Regions from separate parts of the Streptomyces sp. NPDC031497 genome, predicted to be linked through region 2. Evidence: riboswitches for the same ligand, from Rfam matches in the RefSeq annotation. Region 2 holds a riboswitch; each other region holds the start of a gene.

Region 1 (4,885 bases), on a different contig from region 2:
ACCTTGTCCATCAGGGCGCCGCCGTTGAAGCCGGGGGTCACGGGCGGCGGCTCCGCGGCGCCCTGGGTGCCGGCCGCGGCACGCACCGCGTCCAGCAGAGCGAGCCAGAACAGCTGCGCGTCCTGCTGGCCCGGCCGTACGGACATGAACGCGATACGGCGGTTCCGCCCCGGCCGGTCGGCCCATGCGCGCAGCAGTGAGGTCTTGCCGCTGCCGGCGGGCGCGGAGATCATCGTGACCTGCTTCTCGGCCGCGCGGTCCAGGGCGGCGAGCAGGTCGCGGCGGTCGACGAGACCGGGGCGGCCGCGGCCCGGTGCACGGCCCGAGCCCGCTGCGGCCGACAGGCCGGGCATCCCGCCTTGTCCTTCAGGCACGCGGTCAGCGTAGCCGACGCGCATCACCGCACCCCGGCGCCGACTTGTCGCCTTTCCCACGGTGACGGCGGGCCGCGAACCGGCCGGGAACCGGGTGTACGCCCTCTGCGGCGACGTGTGCGAGCCCGCCGCCCGAGCCCTGGCGGTGCGGTTGCGTCCGGGATCACGCTCTTCCGGTGACCGGCCTACGGAGAGCGGCGCCGCGGGCGGGCCTCGGCGCCGTCGGCGGACGGCGCCGAAACCCGCTCCGGTGTGAGGGTCAGGGGTGGACCTGCGAGCCCACGCCGAGGTCGAGGCGGAGTGATTCGAGGATGATGAAGGTCGTACTGGCCGTGTAGACGTCGGCGGCGGCGAGGACGCCGGTGTACTTCCTGATGACCGGCTCGGCGGCATAGGCGACCTGGGCGGCCTGGTACTCCTTGACCGCGGCCCAGGCGTTGTCCCCGTACTTGGGGAAGTACGGGGTGGGGTCCACCGCCGCGAGCGCCTTCTTGACGTTGTCGATGATGTCGTCCACGTACTGCTGGTACACGACCATGTCCTGGCGGGTGCCCAGCCTGCCGATGTGGCCGCCGATGAAGTGCTTCCACGGGTAGCTCATGGCCTTGGCGGGGGCGGCGATGGAGCCGGGGACGTCCTCGTTGAGGTTGAAGCTGTCGAAGGGGACCCAGCCGGGCAGGAGGACGTCGACGAGCATGAGGGTGTTGTGGTGGGGCAGGTGGATGTAGACGTTGTCGGAGGTGTGGTTGGTGCCGTGCCAGGCCAGCTCGATGCGCTCCCCGCCGACGTGCAGCGTGTGGCGCTTGTCGAAGGTGACGTCGGGAACCGGCCGGGCCGGGTCGTTGTAGCCGGCCAGGAACTTCTTGGTCTCGGCGTGGCCGATCCGTACCACGTGCCGGCCGAACAGCGACGAGGCGCCGAGGTGGTCGGCGTGGTGGTGGGAGTAGACGAGGTGGGTCACTCGGTTGGAGACGCCGTTGGCGGAGGCGATCTCGTCGATGGCCCGCTGGAGGTTGTGCCCGATGGAGGGGGGTGCGTCGAACAGCACGACACCCTCACGGGTCGTCAGGAACGCCGCCTGGTAGGTGCCGTCGGTGACCCAGTACAGGTTCTTCTCGATCCGGCCGACGTAGTAGCCCTGCGCGTTGACGGCGGGACCGAGCGCGGACGGCGGGATCGGCGCGTAGTCGGGCAGCGTGGCGGCCGATGCCGGGCCGGCGAGTGCGCCGTCGGCCAGTGCCGCGACGGTGGGTACGGTGGCCAGCGCCGCGCTGCGGGCGAGGAACGAGCGGCGGTCCGTCGATGACATGGTGCTTCCCTTCGGGCAGTGGTGACGTACACGGGGTGGACGGCGTACCGGGTCCGGCAGGTCCGGACGGGGTCCGCCGTGCAAGTGGGGCCGAGCCGTGGGTGATCGGATCAGGCGCCGCAGGCAGGCACGATCGCGCCGCTGGTGCGCACCGCGAGGTCGCCGACGAGAAAGGCGATGACGTGCGCGATCGCCTCCGGCCGGACAGCGCGGGCCGACGCCTCCGGGGGGGAACACCGCGCCCGGTCCCCGGCCGTGTCCAGGAGCTGCGGCGCCACCGCCTGGCTCGGCCACGGCGCGATGCCGAGGTTGACGTCCAGCATGAGCCGCAGGTCCCCGGGTGGCGTGGCGACCACCTCTCCCGGGCGGCCGAACGTTGCCGAAGTCGCGGGCTGTTCACGTGCCTCGGCGTAGCCATGACGGTCTCCTTCCGGCTTCGGTCGGACAGTGGGGCCGCACCGCACATGCCGTGCCGCGCGCCCAGGTTCGCCGTGGCACAGGTGAGAGGTCCTCACCGGATTCCGGTGATCTCCTGAGCCAGGTCTGGTGAGTGGCCGTCAGCGCCTCAGCTCCCGCTCCCGCCCGGATCCGCCCTCAACCCACCACGTCCCACGCGTACTCGGCGGCCGCCCCGCCGCACACCGCCACGCGACAGGACCGACCCTCCGTCGATGCGCGGTACCCCCGGACTCCCGCACCTGCCTCGCCGTTCGGCCCGGTCTCCACGTGCCCAGACCGTCTTGACGCCGTAAGAACTGCCGATCTACGGTGAGCGCGAGCCACGAGTTCCGGTGTCAAGCCCTGGCTGGCCGGACGGCAACCCTCGACGCAGTGGGGTGCCCCAGGTGACGGCTCGGCGGAACTCTTCTTTCTGCAAGTGCGCTCACATCGGCCCCGAGGCGGCCCGGAACCCAGGAGGACGGCATGGCGAGAGCCGTGATGCTGTGCTCCCGGCTCCATGTCGACCTGCTGCTGGTGTCCAGCTGTCTGTGTCAGGGCTGATCCCGCCCTCCGCCGGCCGGCAGTGCTGCCGTCCGCCGGTGTAGCCCCTCTCGCGCTTTCTCTCACATGACCTCGCACGCCATGGCACACCCCTGTGCCATGGCCGTCTGACGCACCCCTGATGCGGAAGTAGAGACTCCTGATGGCACTTCACAGCGGCGCCACGCCGAACAGACCCCTGCGCTCCGGCCTCGGCGCGCTCTGCCTCGGCACCGCGTTCCTGGTCGCCCTGACCGGCTGCACCAGCAGCAAGGACGGCAGCACCGCGAGTTCCGGCTCGGCGATCACCGTCGGTACCACCGACCAGGTCACCAGCCTCGACCCGGCGGGCTCGTGGGACGCGGGCTCCGGCACGATCGAGAGCGAGGTCTACGCGACCCTGCTCAGTCAGAAGAACGGCTCCGCGGACGTCTCCCCGGACCTCGCCACCGGGATCAGGCTGACCGGACCCAAGGAGTACACGGTCACGCTCAAGAAGGGCCTGAAGTTCGCCAACGGCCACGAACTCACCTCCTCGGACGTCAGGTTCAGCTTCGACCGGGACCTGAAGATCGCCGACGAGAACGGCCCGTCGTCACTGCTGTACAACCTCGCCTCGGTCGCCGCCCCGGACCCGGCCACGGTCGTCTTCACCCTCAAGTCGGCCGACGACACGCTGTTCCCGCAGGTGCTGTCCACGGCCGCCGGCTACGTCGTGGACGAGCAGGTGTTCCCCGCGGACAGGATCCTCGACGACATGTCGATCGTCACGGCCAAGCCGTGGAACGGGCCGTACGGCATCAGGAGCTACGACAAGAACTCGCTGGTGTCCTTCACCGCCAACGCGGAGTACAAGGGCCGACTGGGCACGCCCAGGACCAAGGACGTCCAGCTGAAGTACTACACGGACGCCGGCAATCTGAAGCTCGACGTCCAGCAGGGCACCATCGACGCCGTCTACCGCACGCTCACCACCGCCGACCTGGACGACCTCGGCAAGGAGAAGGGCGTCAAGGTCCACACCGGCTCCGGCAACGGCATCCGCTACATCGTCTTCGACCTCGCCACCCAGCCCTACGGCACCAGGACGAAGAACGCCGACGCGAAGAAGGCCCTTGCCGTCCGGCAGGCGGTCGCGGACTCCGTCGACCGGTCCCAACTCGCCCAGCAGGTCTACAAGAACACCTACCAGCCGCTCTACAGCTCCGTCCCGGACGGCCTGACCGGCGCCAGCCCCGCCTTCAAGTCGCTCTACGGCGACCAGCGGGGCGGTCCCGACAAGGCCGCGGCGGCGGCCCGGCTGAAGGCGGCGAAGATCACCACCCCGGTGACGCTCAACCTCCAGTACAACAGCGACCACTACGGCTCGTCGTCGGCCGACGAGTACGCGCTGATCAAGACCCAGCTGGAGGCCACCGGCCTGTTCAAGGTGAACCTGCAGTCCACCGAGTGGACCCAGTACGGCAAGGACCGCGTCAAGCACCTCTACCCGCTCTACCAGCTTGGCTGGTACGCCGACTACCTCGACGCCGACAACTACCTCTCGCCCTTCTACTCGGCCAACAGCTGGGTCGCCAACGGCTACGAAGATCCCGCCGTACGCGCGCTGATCAAGAAGGAGGAGACCGAGACGGACGCCGCGAAACGGACCGAGCTGCTGAAGCAGGCGCAGGACAGGGCCGCCGCGCAGGTGCCGCTGCTGCCGCTGCTGCAGGGCTCCACCGCCATCGTCACCCGCAGCGACATCAGCGGTGTCCCGGCCGAACTGGACGCGACGTACCAGTTCCGCTGGGCGGGACTCTCGAAGAAGTGAGTACTCCGACGCAGGAGACCCCCGGCGCCGTCGCCACTCCGGCCGACGGCGCCGCCGGGTACGGGTTCGCCCGCTACCTGGCGGTCCGCTTCCTCCTCATCATCCCCACCGTGCTGATCCTGGTCAGTCTGGTCTTCTTCCTGATGCGGCTGACCGGCGACCCGATCAGCGCCGCCTTCGGCGACCGCCTCACCCCGGACCAGCTCCAGGCCAAGCTCCACCAGGCGGGCTACGACCGGCCGTTGCTCACCCAGTACCTGGACTACCTGCGCTCACTGGCCACCGGCGACTTCGGCCGTACGGTCACCGACAACCAGCCGGTGACGCACGTCCTCGGCACGTACGGGGCCGCGACCGTCGAACTCGCCTGCTACGCACTCCTGGTGGCCCTGGTCATCGGCGTCCCGC
Region 2 (4,885 bases):
GATGACGCCTTCCTTGCCGACCTTGTCCATCGCCTCGGCGATGAGCTCGCCGATCTGGGTGTCGGCGGCGGAGATGGAGGCCGTGGAGGCGATCTGCTCCTTGGTCTCGACATCCTTCGCCTGCTCGAGCAGGGCACCGGAGACGGCCTCGACGGCCTTCTCGATACCGCGCTTCAGGGCCATCGGGTTGGCGCCGGCGGCGACGTTGCGCAGGCCTTCCTTGACCAGGGCCTGGGCGAGCACGGTCGCGGTGGTCGTACCGTCACCGGCGACGTCGTCCGTCTTCTTGGCGACTTCCTTGACCAGCTCGGCGCCGATCTTCTCGTACGGGTCCTCCAGCTCGATCTCCTTGGCGATGGACACACCATCGTTGGTGATCGTGGGGGCGCCCCACTTCTTCTCAAGGACGACGTTGCGGCCCTTGGGGCCGAGGGTGACCTTGACGGCGTCGGCGAGCTGGTTCATACCGCGCTCAAGGCCGCGCCGCGCCTCCTCGTCGAACGCGATGATCTTGGCCATGTGAAGTGGTCCCTCCAGGACTGGGGGTGAGTCTTCGGACCGCGCCCGCGCCCGCGACGGACGGCTCGCCGACCCGTGGGTTCCTTGCCCCACCCGGCCTGCGGGCCTCACCGACCCGGTCCATTTTTGTCACTCTCACCTTCAGAGTGCTAACGCCAATGATTAGCACTCGCCCATGCCGAGTGCAAGCGCCTCCGGGAGACTGGGCCGCGCGCAGGGCGGCGCACCGGGCCGCACCCGCGGGGTGCGCCGGCCCACTCGCCCCGGGCATGCCAAAGGGCTCGTAACCCATGACTCCCCATGGGATACGAGCCCTCCGACAAAGAAAGAAGAACGACGCTGTCAGTCGGCGCGTGCTTCAGCTGGTCGCGAGCCGGACCATGTCCGCCTGCGGCCCCTTCTGGCCCTGCGAGATCTCGAAATCGACCCGCTGACCTTCCTCCAGGGTGCGGTAGCCGTCCATCTGAATCGCACTGTAGTGGACGAAAACATCCGCACCACCGTCGACCGCGATGAAGCCGTACCCCTTCTCCGCGTTGAACCACTTGACGGTGCCCTGAGCCATGCCTAACTCCCCTATTACTGGCCCTTGCACAGATCCACACTTCGCGGATCCGGGTCAGACCTCACCCCCCACAGGTTTGGGGGCGTGCGCCGGAACGCGTCGACCGCGGCTGAATGTATCTGTCCAACTGCCGTCTGCAACAGGTCAATCGGACGAGAATTCTGGACGGGAAGGGTCCGGAATGTAGCAAGAATTCGGCCGAATTCAGGGCAAGTCGGGCCCCATAAAAGCCACAAAAGCCGCATATAACCCGCGCACTTTGGCTACTTCTTATCGGGTCAGCGGTATCGAATACGGGGCTCCCGACCTGGAGATCGGAACCGCGTTCCCCAACTGTACCGCGCTCAACCACACAGAATTGCCCCCTCCGCTTCTCTCGCGGAGGGGGCAATCGGGTGAACAGTCGGTGATCGGCGTTACCGAAGGTAATGTTCGGTCATTCGATCAGCCTGTCAGCAGGTCAACCGCCGGCGACGGCCGGGATGATGGAGACGCCGGCACCGTCCGGGGTGGCCGTCTCCAGGCCCTGCTCGAACCGCACATCGTCATCATTGACGTACACATTCACAAACCGGCGCAGCTTGCCCTCGTCGTCGAGAACGCGGGCGGCGATCCCGGTGTGCTTCTTCTCCAGATCGGAGATGACTTCGCCGAGGGTGCCTCCTTCGGCACTGACTTCGGCCTGACCACCGGTGTAGGTACGCAGGATGGTGGGGATGCGAACGGTGACGCTCACGTGTGAACCTCCGATCGGGACAACGCCCTGGTTTTTTACGGCTGGCTCAGGCGAGCCCGGCCTCGCGGAAAGACTCGAGATTCGGGCGAATAGTCGCCGTGAGCCCGGTCCCCGCCACGGCGTCCAGTGTCTTCAGTCCGTCACCCGTGTTGAGTACAACGACCGACTTCGCCGGATCGATCAGCCCATTCTCGATGAGCTTCCTGGTGACTCCGACCGTCACCCCGCCGGCGGTCTCCGCGAAGATTCCCTCGGTCCGCGCGAGCAGCTTGATCGCGTCGACGACCTGCTCGTCGGTCACGTCCTCCACCGCACCGCCGGTACGGCGCGCGATGTCCAGGACGTACGGCCCGTCGGCCGGGTTGCCGATGGCGAGGGACTTGGCGATGGTGTTCGGCTTCTGCGGCCGCACCACGTCGTGGCCCGCCTTGTAGGCCACCGACACCGGCGAGCACCCCTCGGCCTGCGCGCCGAAGATCTTGTACGGCCTGTCCTCGACGAGCCCGAGCTTGATCAGCTCCTGCAGCCCCTTGTCGATCTTCGTGAGCTGCGAGCCGGAGGCGATCGGGACGACCAGCTGGTCGGGGATCCGCCAGCCGAGCTGCTCGCAGATCTCGTACGCCAGGGTCTTGGAGCCCTCCGCGTAGTACGGCCGCAGGTTGACGTTGACGAAGCCCCAGCCCTCACCGGCCGAGTCACCGATCAGCTCGGAGCAGAAACGGTTCACGTCGTCGTAGTTGCCCTCGATGCCGACGAGCTCGCCGCCGTAGATCGCGGCCATGACGATCTTGCCCTGCTCCAGGTCGTGCGGGATGAACACGCAGGAGCGGAAGCCGGCCCGGGCGGCGGCGGCACCGACCGCGCCGGCCAGGTTGCCGGTGGAGGAGCAGGAGAGCGTGGTGTAGCCGAAGGCGCGCGCGGCCTCGACGGCCTGGGCGACGACCCGGTCCTTGAAGGAGTGCGTCGGGTTGCCGGAGTCGTCCTTGACGTACAGGCCGCCGGTGACGCCCAGCTCCTTCGCCAGGTTGTCGGCCTGGACGAGCTTGGTCCAGCCCGGGTTGATGTTCGGCTTGGTCGCCACGTCCGCGGGGACGGGCAGCAGCGGCGCGTAGCGCCAGATGTTCGCGGGACCCGCTTCGATCCGCTTCCGCAGCTCCTCGGTGTCGTAGGCCGAGAAGTCGTACGCGATTTCGAGCGGGCCGAAACACTCCTCGCAGGCGAACACCGGGCCGAGCGGCACGCGGTGGCCGCACTCGCGGCAGCTCAGGGCGGTGGCGGGACCAAGGTCGACGGTCGTGGAGTCGGTGGTGGTCGCAGCAGTCTGCACAGCCATGTGAGGCGAGGCCCTTTCTCCTCATCTTCCTCACGACGCATCTCGCCGTGAGACGGATTTGGCACCTTCCCTAGTCGGGAGCCTCGCGAGTGATCGACATTGATCAGCGATCCACGAGTAACCGACTGGAGGGTTGCCGGGGCTTCATCGGGCCGTATCCCTCTGCCCCTCTGGATGAGCGGTATGCAGTTGTCAACGCTCGGTGACCTCAGGACATGCGATGGTCATCGGCGTTGTTCAAGACTGTAACCGAAGGCCAGGACAGTTGAGATAGTCGTCCGAACCGCGAGATGGATCACACCTCGCAGTGTGACCGTGACAGTGAGGAGCCGCTGACTGTGCTGGAAGAAGTCGAGCGCTGGCTGGCCACCCGCTCCTGGTCCATGAACGACCGCCCGCTGCACCGGATACTCGCCGCCAAGCAGCGCACCGGTCAGTCCGTCTCCGTCGTGCTGCCCGCGCTCAACGAGGAGGAGACGGTCGGCGACATAGTCGCGATCATCCGTCACGACCTCATGCGGCAGGTGCCGCTCGTCGACGAGATCGTGGTCGTCGACTCCGGTTCCACCGACCGTACGGCGGCGGTGGCCGCGGCGGCCGGCGCCCGGGTCGTCCACCGCGACACGATCCTGCCGCGCATCCCCGCCGTCCCCGGCAAGGGCGAGGTCCTCTGGCGCTCCCTCCTGGTCACCACCGGCGACATCGTCTGCTTCATCGACGCCGACCTGCGTGACTTCTCCTCCGACTTCGTCACCGGGATCGTCGGCCCGCTGCTGACCGACCCGGACGTGGACCTGGTCAAGGCGATGTACGACCGCCCGCTCGCCGGCTCGGCCGGACAGGGCGGCCGGGTCACCGAACTGATGGCCCGCCCGCTGCTGAACATGCACTGGCCGCAGCTGGCCGGGTTCGTCCAGCCGCTCGGCGGCGAGTACGCGGCCCGCCGCTCGCTCCTCGAACAGCTCCCCTTCCCGGTCGGCTACGGCGTGGAGCTGGGCATGCTGGTCGACGCCCTGCACCTGGTGGGGCTCAACGCGTTGGCGCAGGTCGACGTGGGGGTCCGCAAACACCGCCACCAGGACGGCCAGGCCCTCGGCCGGATGTCCGCCGCGATCTACCGCACCGCCCAGCTGCGGCTGGCCCGCGGGCATCTGATCCGGCCCGCCCTGACCCAGTTCGAACGGGGCGAGGACGGCTTCGAGCCGCGCACCTACTCCGTGGACACCGAGGAACGACCGCCGATGGCGGAGATCGCCGAGTACGCCGAGCGCCGGGTGGCGTGACTTCTACGTACGGCCGTATACGGCGGCGCGTCGGGCACGGCCGTACGTTTGAGCGTTTCCGGGCCGGGCTAGGTTGTGGCGTATGGCTTTCACCGGCGGTGCTGAGGTGCTGGTCGCGTCCAACCGCGGCCCGGTTTCGTATGAAGTGGGCGAAGGCGGTGCGCTGCACGCCAAGCGGGGTGGCGGCGGGCTGGTCTCGGGGCTGTCGGCGATCGGGCCGGACGCGAACGCGGTGTGGGTGTGCGCGGCGCTGAGCGACGGAGACCGGGAGGCGGTACGGCGGGCCGAGGGCGGCCGGCTGCCGGCCGGGGACACCGGCGGGCAGCAGGTCCGGATGCTCGACATCGACCCGGACGTGTTCTCCGACGCGTACAACGGCATCGCGAACTCGGTGCTCTGGTTCGTCCACCACATGCTCTACCAGACCCCGCTGGAGCCGGTCTTCGACG
Region 3 (4,885 bases), on a different contig from region 2:
CCCCGATCAGCGCCGGGCGGCCGGTGTCACTGCCGGCCGCCGTCGCCCAGAGCCGCTTCCCGCTCTTCGCGTCCAGGGCCCGCACCTGGTCCCCGAACGTGCCGACGTAGACGACGCCCTCCGCGACCATGGGCTCGCTGGTGGGCGCCGGCCCGGTCGGCGTGCTCCAGGCCACACTGCCGTCGGGGGCGTACGCGCGCACCCCGCCCGCGTCCGTGGGGCCGTAGGACACCAGGACCAGGTCGCCCGCGGCCACCGGGACCTGGCTGTTCCCGGCGACCGCTTTGGTCCAGCGCACCCGGCCGCGCCGGTCGAGCGCGCAGAGCTTCGTGGAGCCCTCCCCGTTGTCGTACAGCAGGCAGTACACGCCGTCGGCGGTGGCGAGCGGGGGCATGACCGGGCCGCCCAGCGCGGTGCTCCAGACGGGACGGCCGTTCGGCGCCACCGCGTGCAGCGAGCCGTCCGCCCCGCCGACGTACACCGAATTCCCGTCGGCCGACACCGCCGCACACGGGCCGCGCTGCCCGCCGAGCCCCTCGACCGGGTACTGCCACCCCACCTGGGCCGCCGACGACGAGCCCGTACCGGTCCGCCCCTCCCGCGCCGCCGGACCCGTGCCCGCCGAGGAGTCCCGCAGCCACAGCCACCCGCCGACGCCCCCGCCCGCCACGACCGCCGCACCGCCCGTCAGGGCCGCCAGCAGCCGCCGCCGGGAGGCCGGGGCGGCAGCCGGGGAGGCCGCGGGCAGGTCCGTGACTGTCGTGGGCGCCACGTACTCGACGCGGCTGTCCCGCTCCCCCGACCCGTGTTCCGGCACCCAGCGCTCATCGCTGTCCACGGTCGCCGATTCCGCCGTGGCGCGGCCGGCGTACCACCCCGCCCCAAGGCCCGCGCGGAGGGAACGCGCGGTGTGTCCCACCGCCGCCACCACGTCCGCGGGCGTCGGCCGCGCGCCGGGGTCGTCGCGCAGACAGGACTCCACGAGCTCCAGATGGTTTTTCGGTACGGCGGACAGGTCGACGTCCCCGGTCAGGATCCGCAGCAGGACGACCGAGTCCTGCCCCTCGCCGAAGGGTTCCCGTCCGCCCGCCGCGTACGCGAGGACCGCGCCCAGCGAGAAGACGTCACTGGCCGGTCCCACGTGGGCGCCGTTGCGGATCTGCTCGGGCGAGACATAGCCGACCGACCCGACGATCACCCCGGTCCGGGTCAGTGCCGTCCCTTCCAGGGCCCGGACGATCCCGAAGTCGATGACCCGGGGGCCGTCCGGCGCCAGCAGGATGTTGGAGGGCTTGAGGTCACGGTGCACCAGCCCCTTGGCGTGGATCGCGGCCAGCGCCTCGCCCAGCGCGGCCGCCAGCAGCCGTACCGCGTCGCCGGTCAGGGGGCCGCCTTCGAAGATCGCGTCCCGCAGGTTCGGCCCGTCCACGTACTCGGTGGCCATCCACGGCCGTACGGCCTCGGTGTCCGCGTCCACGACGCGGGCGGTGTAGGTCCCCGCGCCGCCGACGGTCTGCGCGGCCCGCACCTCGTGCCGGAAACGGGCCCGGAAGGTGCGGTCCTCCGCGTGTTCGGCGCGCACCACCTTCACGGCGAGCCGGAGACCACCGCGCGCCTCGGCGAGATACACCTCGCCCATACCGCCGGATCCGAGTCTGCCCCGGACCTCGTAGGGACCGATGGTCCGAGGATCCGTCTCGCGCAGCTCCTGCACCCCGTGCTCCCCCTGCCCTCCGTACAGCTGAGGGAAGCGTATACGCGCGGCTGGACGTCAGTCCGTCAGACGGCCGGTACGCAACGGCCGTCCTCCGTACGGTAGTTCCATTTCGCGCCATCCCGGACGAGCTCCTTGACGGCATTCACGAACCGCTCCACGTGCTCGTCCGGCGTCCCCGCGCCGAAGCTCACCCGGATCGCGTTCAGGGACTTCTCGCCCGGTGCCGCCTCCGGCGCCCCGCACTCGCCCTGGGTCTGCGGGTCGGAGCCCAGCAGGGTCCTGACCAGCGGGTGGGCGCAGAAGAGGCCGTCGCGGACGCCGATGCCGTACTCGGCGGAGAGGGCCGCGGCGAAGTGGGAGCTGTTCCAGCCGTCCACCACGAAGCTGATCACTCCGACGCGGGGGGCGTCGTCGCCGAAGAGGGAGAGGACACGGACCTCGGGAACCTCGGCCAGCCCCGCCCGCACCTTCTCGATCAGGTGCCGCTCGCGGGCGACCAGCGTGTCGAAGCCCGCCTCGGTCAGCGCCTTGCAGGCGGCGGCGATCGAGTAGGCGCCGATCACGTTCGGGGAGCCCGCCTCGTGGCGCGCGGCGCTCTCGTGCCACTCCACGGCCACTCCCCCGTCCTCACGCCGGGTGACCTTGCGGCTGGCGCCGCCGCCCGCGAGGTACGGCTCGGCCGCCCGGAGCCAGTCGGCGCGGCCGGCCAGGACGCCGGAGCCGAAGGGGGCGTACAGCTTGTGGCCGGAGAAGGCGACCCAGTCGACGTCCAGCTCGCGGACGCTCACCGGGTGGTGCGGGGCCAGCTGGGCCGCGTCCAGGACGATCCGGGCGCCGTGCGCGTGCGCGGCCGCGGCCAGCTCGCGGACCGGCCACAGCTCGCCGGTGACGTTCGAGGCGCCGGTGACACAGACCAGGGCCGGGCCGTAGCCCCCTTCAATGGACACGGTGCGGTCGGCGAGGGCCTGCTCCAGGGTCTCGACGGCCTGGCGCGGGGTGCGCGGGGCGTCGAGGTAGGTGACCCGGGCGTCCTGCCAGGGCAGCAGGGAGGCGTGGTGCTCGGTCTCGAAGACGAAGACCTGGCAGTCGGCGGGGAGCGCGCGGGCCAGGAGGTTCAGGGAGTCCGTGGTCGAGCGGGTGAAGACCAGCTGGTCGTCGGGGCGGCAGTCGAGGAACTCGGCGACGGTCTTCCGGGCGTTCTCGAAGAGGTCGGTCGACAGCTGGGAGAGGTAGCCGGCACCGCGGTGGACGCTGCCGTAGTAGGGCGCGTAGGCCGCCACGTCGTCCCAGACCCGCTGGAGCGCCGGGGCGCTGGCCGCGTAGTCGAGGGCGGCGTAGGTGACCTCGCCGCCGGTGACGAGCGGGACGGTGACATCCTGCCCTAGAACGGGCAGCGGGGCACAAACCGACTGGGCGGAGACAGCGGTGGAGACAGACATGGCGAACTCCTGTGAGGGGTAAGCGAAATCGCCGGGCCGGACGGTACGTCGACGGCACGGGAAAGGTGAAAGGGGTATGCGGAGGCGGGGCTCGACGCCCTATCGCATTCGCTTGCTCACAGAAGACTCCCTCGACGACCAGGACCCCTGGCGTGCGAGGGGTCCGCGCTTGCCGTAGACCTCTCTGCCTACGACCTGGTCTTCACCCGGGGCACCCCGCCACGGACGGAGGGTTGCCGGACAGTCGGCCGGGGCCTCATGACTGTCACTCATGACCTGAGAAGAAACGTAAGTGAAGTGATCGGCGACGCGCAACTCCTGTCCGGATGACGGGACACCGCCAGGGTCCGAAGCCGCTTCCGCACCGCCGGAAGACCGAATGCGGTCGCTCGCCGTTGCGGCGGAAAGGCGGAAAGGCGGAAAGGCGGAAGTACCCCGCTCACCTTCTTTTCCGCCGCAACGGCGATCAGCCACGACGGCGCAGCTGGGGGTCCCCCCACGCCCTTAAGGCAGTGGGGAGGTGCCGTACCGCGCCTCAGCGCGCCGACCGCGGCCCCTACCTGTTCGTCGCCGCCGCCCAGCGCTCCAGCACCCGCTTGGCCGCGCCCGAGTCGATCGACTCCGCCGCCTTGTCCATGCCGGCGCGGATCTGCTCGGCCAGCGTTCCGGTGCCCGGGTCCAGGGCCACCAGCGCCGCCGCCGAGTTCAGCAGGACCGCGTCGCGGACCGGGCCCGTCTCGCCGTCCAGGAGCCGACGGGCGACCTCCGCGTTGTACGACGGGTCGCCGCCGCGCAGCGCCTCTACCGGGACCAGCTCGATGCCGACGTCCCGCGGGTCGAAGGTCTCCTCGGTGATCTTGCCGTCGCGGACGATCCAGACGTGGGACGTGGCGGTGGTCGTCAGCTCGTCGAGGCCGTCGTCGCCGCGGAAGACCAGGGAGGAGTTGCCGCGTTCCGCGAAGACGCCCGCGACGACCGGCGCCATGCGCGGGTCCGCGACGCCGACCGCCTGGGCCCGCACCTGCGCGGGGTTGGTCAGCGGGCCGAGGATGTTGAACACCGTGCGGATACCCAGCTGGCCGCGGGCCGCGCCCGCATGGCGCAGCGCCGGGTGGAACTTGACGGCGAAGCAGAAGGTGATGCCGGCCTCCTCGGCGACCTCGGCGACCCGCCGCGGGGTCAGATCGAGGTTGACGCCGAGCTTCTCCAGCACGTCCGAGGCGCCGGACGCGGAGGACGCCGCCCGGTTGCCGTGCTTGACGACCTTCGCCCCGGTGCCGGCCACCACCAGCGCCGACATCGTCGAGATGTTCACCGTCTTGGCGCCGTCACCGCCGGTGCCGACGATGTCCACCGTGCGGCCCGGTACCTCGATGACGTTGGCGTGCGCGTACATCGTGCGGACCAGGCCGTTGATCTCGTCGACCGTCTCGCCCTTCGCCCGCAGGGCGACGACGAAACCGGCGATCTGGGCGTCGGTGGCCTGCCCGCGCATGATCTGGTCCATCGCCCAGGCCGTCGCGTCAGCGCTCTGGTCCTGGCCGTACAGCAGCGCGTTCAGCACCTCGGGCCAGGAACGGCCCGCCGCGATGTCGCCTCCAGCGGGGGTCACAGCGCTCATGAGGCCGCTCCTGATGGTCGTACCGGCGAAAAACAGTGTCAGGCCCACCCTATCCAGCTCCGGGCACGGCGAAGGGCCCCCGTCCGTACACCGGACGGGGGCCCTTCG
Region 4 (4,885 bases), on a different contig from region 2:
GGTCGGTGCAGACCGCGCTGATCTCCGTCCAGCCGGGCAGCCGCAGCCGCTCGCCCGCCATCGCGATCAGCCGTCCCCGGTGCCGGATGCCGAGGTAGGCGCCCATCTCGACGGTCCGCTTGCGGAACGGGCCGGGCTCGGTGCGGGCCACCAGGTCCAGCATCTCGGGCACGTCGTACGAGCCGAGCCGGACCGCCTCCGGGTCGGGTTCGGCCCGCAGCCCGGTGTCGACGAACTGGACGCCCACCCCGCCGCCGACCACCTCCCAGCCGGGCGGTGCTTCCTCGACCGGCTTGATCTTCACGGTGGTGCCGGGGCCGACGAGCGTGTGCAGGTCGGCCCAGGCCTCCGGGTCGGTGGGGTCGGAGAGAGCGGCGTAGGCGTAGATGTCGTCGGGGTAGCGGGCGGCCCGGCCGAAGCGCTCGGCGAGGTGCGCGTGCGGACCGGCGAGCGCGGACCAGACGGCGTTGTCCAGGACGCCGAGGGATGCTTCAACGGTCATGGTGGCGTTCTTCCCTGACGATGGGTCAGGAGTTGTCCAGCGGCAGTCCGGGCGGGTTGACCTCGGACTTGGCGACGGCCTCGTTGGAGAGGTTGTAGGCGGCCAGCCACTTGGCGTACTGACCGTTCTTGATCAGGTAGTTGATGGCGTCGGCGAGCGGCTTGGCAAGGCCGCTGTCCTTCTTCGCGGTGGCCGCGATCAGACCCTGGAGGCTGGCGCCCGCGCCGGAGTAGGTACCCGCGGTGCGGGTGGCGTTGGGTGTGTTCGCGGTCTGCCTGTTGTGGTACGCGATGCCGGGGTTGGGGCCGAGGTAGGCGTCGATCTTGCCGCTGTTGAGGGCCAGGTAGACGCTGTTGCTGTCCTGGTAGTACTTGACCGTGACCTTCTTGCCCTCCTTGGCCAGCTTGGCCTTCCACTCCAGGAGGATCTTCTCCTGGTTGGTGCCGGCGCTGACGGAGACGGTCTTGCCGGCGAGGTTCTCGTAGTTGTCGTCGAAGTTCCAGGTGCTCTTCTTCGGGACCGTGAAGGCGAGGTTGTCCTGCCGGTAGGACGCGAACTCGTACTTCTTCTTGCGCTCCTCGGTGTCGGTGATGTTGGAGAGGGCCACGTCGACCTTGCCGCTGTCGATGCCGACGAACATGTTCTCCCAGGTGAAGCTCTTCAGCTCGGGCGTGAGGCCGAAGACCGCGGCGACCAGCCGGGCGAGGTCGGGTTCGGAACCGGTGAGGGTCTTCTGGTCGCTGCCCACGTAGGCGAGCGGCGGGAATCCGGCGGGCAGGACACCCTCGCCGATGACGAGCTTGCCGCTCTTGCGGACGGAGGCGGGCAGTTCGGCGCTGATGGACTTGACCTCGGAGACCTTGACGGTGGTCTGCTGGGCGGCGCCGTTGGAGACCTGTCCGATGACGACCTCGCCGCTCTTGGCGCTGTCGGTCGTGGTCGCGGCGTCGCTGTCGCCCCCGCAGGCGGCGAGCCCGGTGGCGAGGGTCGCTACGGCGGTCGCCGTGGTGAGGCCGCGGATCAGGCTGCGTCGGGAGAGGAGCGTGGGCATGGCTGTCCTTCGTGTCTCAGTGACAAGTGAAAGGGGGGGTGGTTCAAGGGAAAGAGGGGGTGGTTCCAGTGAAAGGGGTGTGGTTCAGAGGACCTTGCGGAGGAAGTCCCGGGTCCGTTCGTGCCGCGGGTTGTCGAGGATCTCGGCGGGCGGGCCCTGTTCGACGATCCTTCCGGCGTCGATGAAGACGATCCGGTCGGCGACCTCGCGGGCGAAGCCGATCTCGTGGGTGACGATCACGAGGGTGGTGCCGCCGGAGGCCAGGTCCTTGATGACGGCGAGGACCTCGCCGACCAGCTCGGGGTCGAGCGCGGAGGTCGGTTCGTCGAAGAGGATGATGCCGGGCCGCAGGGCCAGGGCGCGGGCGATGGCCACGCGCTGTTGCTGGCCGCCCGACAGCTGCCGCGGGTAGGCGCCGACGCGCTCGCCGAGGCCGACCCGTTCGAGGAGTTCCTTGGCCAGCTGCTGGGCCTCGGGCCTGGTCAGCTTTCCGGTGGCGACGGGGGCGGCCGCGACGTTGTCGAGGACCGTCAGGTGCGGGAACAGGTTGAAGTTCTGGAAGACGAAGCCGATCCGGCTGCGCTGGGCCAGGATGGCGCGTTCGCTCAGCTCCTTGAGCCGGTCCCCGTGGCGCTTCACGCCGACCAGTTCGCCGCCGACGCTGACGTAGCCGGTCTCGGGCTTCTCCAGGTGGTTGATCACCCTCAGCAGGGTGGACTTGCCGGAGCCGGACGGGCCGAGGATGACGGTGACCTCGCCGGGGCGGACGGTCAGGTCGACCCCGTCGAGGACGCGATGGGCGCCGTACGACTTGTGGACGTCGTGGATCTCCAGGGCGGCGGGCGCGAGGTCCGGTGCGGTGGTCATGCGGCGGCCTCCCGGCGTATCCGTTCCCGCAGGTCGCCGAGGCCGGTGCGGAGTTTCTGGAGGGGGGTCGGCGGCAGCGTGCGGGTGGCGCCGCGGGCGAAGTACCGCTCGACGTAGAACTGGACGACGGAGACGGCGCTGGTCAGGATCAGGTACCAGACGGTGGCCACGAGCAGCAGCGGCACGATGTCGCCGGGGTAGGTGCTGCCCATGGACTGCACCGAGCCGAAGAGGTCGAGCAGCGAGACGTAGAACACCAGGGACGTGCCCTTGATCAGCCCGATGAGCTGGTTGACGTAGTTCGGCACGATGGAGCGCAGGGCCTGCGGGAAGACGATCCGGGTGAACTGGTAGCTCTTGGGCAGGCCGAGTGCGGCGGCCGCCTCGTGCTGGCCCTGGTCGACGGAGAGGATGCCGCCGCGCACCACCTCGGCCGCGTAGGCCGCCTCGTTGAGGCTGAGGCCGACCACGGCGACCACCATGTCGGTGGCGAGTTTCGACTCGTCGAAGCTGACGAAGGACGGGCCGAAGGGCACACCCAGGCTCAACGTCTGGTACAGGGCCGAGAAGTTGTAGAGGAAGATCAGCAGGACGATCAGCGGGATCGAGCGGAACAGCCAGGTGTAGGTCCAGCTGACGGCGCGCAGCACGGGGCTGCCGGAGAGCCGGGCGACGGCCAGTACGACGCCGCCGAGGAGGCCCAGCACGGCGCTGAGCGCGGCGACTTCGAGGGTGATGACGAGCCCGTCGAGGATCGTGGGCCGCAGGAACCAGTAGCGGAACCGGTCCCACTGGTAGAAGGGGTTGGTGGCCAGTCCGTGTGCGAACTGCGCGACGACCACCAGGACGACGGCGGTGGCGATCCACCGGCCGGGGCGGCGCAACGGCTGAACCCGCTGGGTTTTGACGGGTTTTGACGTATCGTCAGTTGGTGGCGGTGCCTCGGCGAGGGACACGGTGCCTGGGGGTTCGGTCATGGCGGGCTCCGGCGGAGTCGGACACCCCGGGCCCCACGGCCGGGACCGTACGACCGGGCCGCATGCGGGCGGGCGGCACGGTGCACGGGGGCGCGCGGGGCAGGGGGGCTGGGCGGACGGCGGCACACCGGGCGACCGGTGTTTCGACGGGGACGCTGAGGCGCGAAGCTGCGGGAAGCCGGCGGAAAAGCCTGGTCAGACCCGACAGCGGGCACAGCCCGGTGCGGTACACGCGCTACACAGGGCGCTGTTGACACGGAGCAGATCGACGGCACGGTCGGCGACGAGCGGGCTCGGATACGGGCGTACGCAGCCCGAGGTGCGGCGCTCGGCCGTCCTGGAGGCTGCGTACATGTCCGTCACCTGTCACTGTCGTGCTGGCCCTCGGGGGGCCTCGCGCTTACCGAATCGTCGCTTGCCGAAACGTCATCGGTCCGGTCGTCACCTGGGGCACCCCACCGCGATGCGAGGGTTGCCGGTCAGCAAGCCAGGGCTTGACGCTGACGCTCTTGACCGTTCTGGTCCGTAAGTAACGCAGTTGCCCGAACGAATGTCAACGCCTGTCCGACTGGCGAAACGGTTCGGGCCGCTCTCACCTGCGCGGAACGCCGGGAGCGTCCGCCGCGTGGCCCGCCCAGTCCAGGATCTGGACGGCCGCACCGGCGGCTTCCAGGCCCTGGCAACGGCCGTGGTGGCGACGGGCGATGCCGTCGAGGTCGAGGTGGGCGCCGAAGGCCGGGTGCGCGGCCAGCCGGCGGGCGTAGGCCCACAGCACCGGATGGCCGGCGATGCGGTGCACGGCGGAGGCGTCCAGGTGGTTGCGGTGCACGGTGTCGAGTTGCACCAGGGCCACCCACAACTCGACGTCCGCCGCCGTGAGTTGCCCGCCGACAAGGAACTCCGCCCCGGTCAGCCGGCACTCCAGCTCGTCCAGGGCGGCGAGCAGCACCTCCAGCGCCTCCGGGTCGCCGCCCACGCGCCCGGCGCGCTGCGCGGCCTGCTCGATGCCCTCGGCGCACAGCCGCTCGACGGCCTCGATCTCGGCCTCGGCACCGCACGGGTACAGCCGGGTGGCGCCGTCGCCGAAGTGGCGGTCCAGGTCGCGCAGGATGTCCCGGCTGTGGGTGGAGACGATGCGGCCGGACCAGTCGTCGCTGAGCACGGGTGCGAGGGCCGGTCCCGAGTAGTGGTGGGCGCTCGCCTCGTACAGCGGGCGCAGCGCCGTGTGGCTGCCGTCCGGACAGTCCGGGACGGCGGGCAGATAGGTGACCGGACAACAGTCGTCGAGGGCCAGCAGGCTGTGGCCGACGGCGATGCGGAGGCCGTCGGGACAGGCGGTGGCGAGGTGGAGCCGGTAGCGGCGCGGCACGGCGTAGTGGCCGCTGCGCGCGTCCCGGCCGATGCGCCCTCGGAAGGCGGGGGTGGTCCGGACGGACGGGAGGGCGGCGAGCGGAGTGATGGACATGCGTCTCCCCGGGGGTGCGGACG

Evidence for each region. Region 2 has a riboswitch for S-adenosylmethionine ahead of thrC (threonine synthase). Riboswitches for the same ligand answer to the same signal wherever they lie in the genome.
Region 1: it holds a riboswitch for S-adenosylmethionine, as region 2 does, so the genes downstream of both, ACZ5K7_RS27395 (ABC transporter substrate-binding protein) here and thrC (threonine synthase) in region 2, are expected to answer to the same signal.
Region 3: it holds a riboswitch for S-adenosylmethionine, as region 2 does, so the genes downstream of both, ACZ5K7_RS41360 (aminotransferase class V-fold PLP-dependent enzyme) here and thrC (threonine synthase) in region 2, are expected to answer to the same signal.
Region 4: it holds a riboswitch for S-adenosylmethionine, as region 2 does, so the genes downstream of both, ACZ5K7_RS11805 (amino acid ABC transporter permease) here and thrC (threonine synthase) in region 2, are expected to answer to the same signal.

What each region holds. Positions count from the first base shown of each region.
Region 1 is NZ_JBVIKO010000014.1:140,499-145,383, reverse strand. Features, by position in the region: gene ACZ5K7_RS27410 (winged helix-turn-helix domain-containing protein) at 1-374, opposite strand, end outside; gene ACZ5K7_RS27405 (MBL fold metallo-hydrolase) at 634-1,683, opposite strand; gene ACZ5K7_RS27400 (hypothetical protein) at 1,794-2,039, opposite strand; SAM riboswitch class IV at 2,461-2,569, shown strand; gene ACZ5K7_RS27395 (ABC transporter substrate-binding protein) at 2,828-4,477, shown strand; gene ACZ5K7_RS27390 (ABC transporter permease) at 4,474-4,885, shown strand, end outside.
Region 2 is NZ_JBVIKO010000004.1:410,057-414,941, forward strand. Features, by position in the region: gene groL (chaperonin GroEL) at 1-519, opposite strand, end outside; gene ACZ5K7_RS10500 (cold-shock protein) at 878-1,084, opposite strand; gene ACZ5K7_RS10505 (MoaD/ThiS family protein) at 1,545-1,820, opposite strand; gene thrC (threonine synthase) at 1,867-3,153, opposite strand; SAM riboswitch class I at 3,172-3,334, opposite strand; gene ACZ5K7_RS10515 (glucosyl-3-phosphoglycerate synthase) at 3,492-4,436, shown strand; gene ACZ5K7_RS10520 (alpha,alpha-trehalose-phosphate synthase (UDP-forming)) at 4,519-4,885, shown strand, end outside.
Region 3 is NZ_JBVIKO010000031.1:82,622-87,506, reverse strand. Features, by position in the region: gene ACZ5K7_RS41365 (outer membrane protein assembly factor BamB family protein) at 1-1,714, opposite strand, end outside; gene ACZ5K7_RS41360 (aminotransferase class V-fold PLP-dependent enzyme) at 1,780-3,156, opposite strand; SAM riboswitch class IV at 3,317-3,433, opposite strand; gene trpD (anthranilate phosphoribosyltransferase) at 3,713-4,777, opposite strand.
Region 4 is NZ_JBVIKO010000005.1:94,253-99,137, forward strand. Features, by position in the region: gene ACZ5K7_RS11790 (GNAT family N-acetyltransferase) at 1-502, opposite strand, end outside; gene ACZ5K7_RS11795 (ABC transporter substrate-binding protein) at 528-1,553, opposite strand; gene ACZ5K7_RS11800 (amino acid ABC transporter ATP-binding protein) at 1,638-2,420, opposite strand; gene ACZ5K7_RS11805 (amino acid ABC transporter permease) at 2,417-3,397, opposite strand; SAM riboswitch class IV at 3,789-3,912, opposite strand; gene ACZ5K7_RS11810 (glutathione S-transferase C-terminal domain-containing protein) at 3,990-4,862, opposite strand.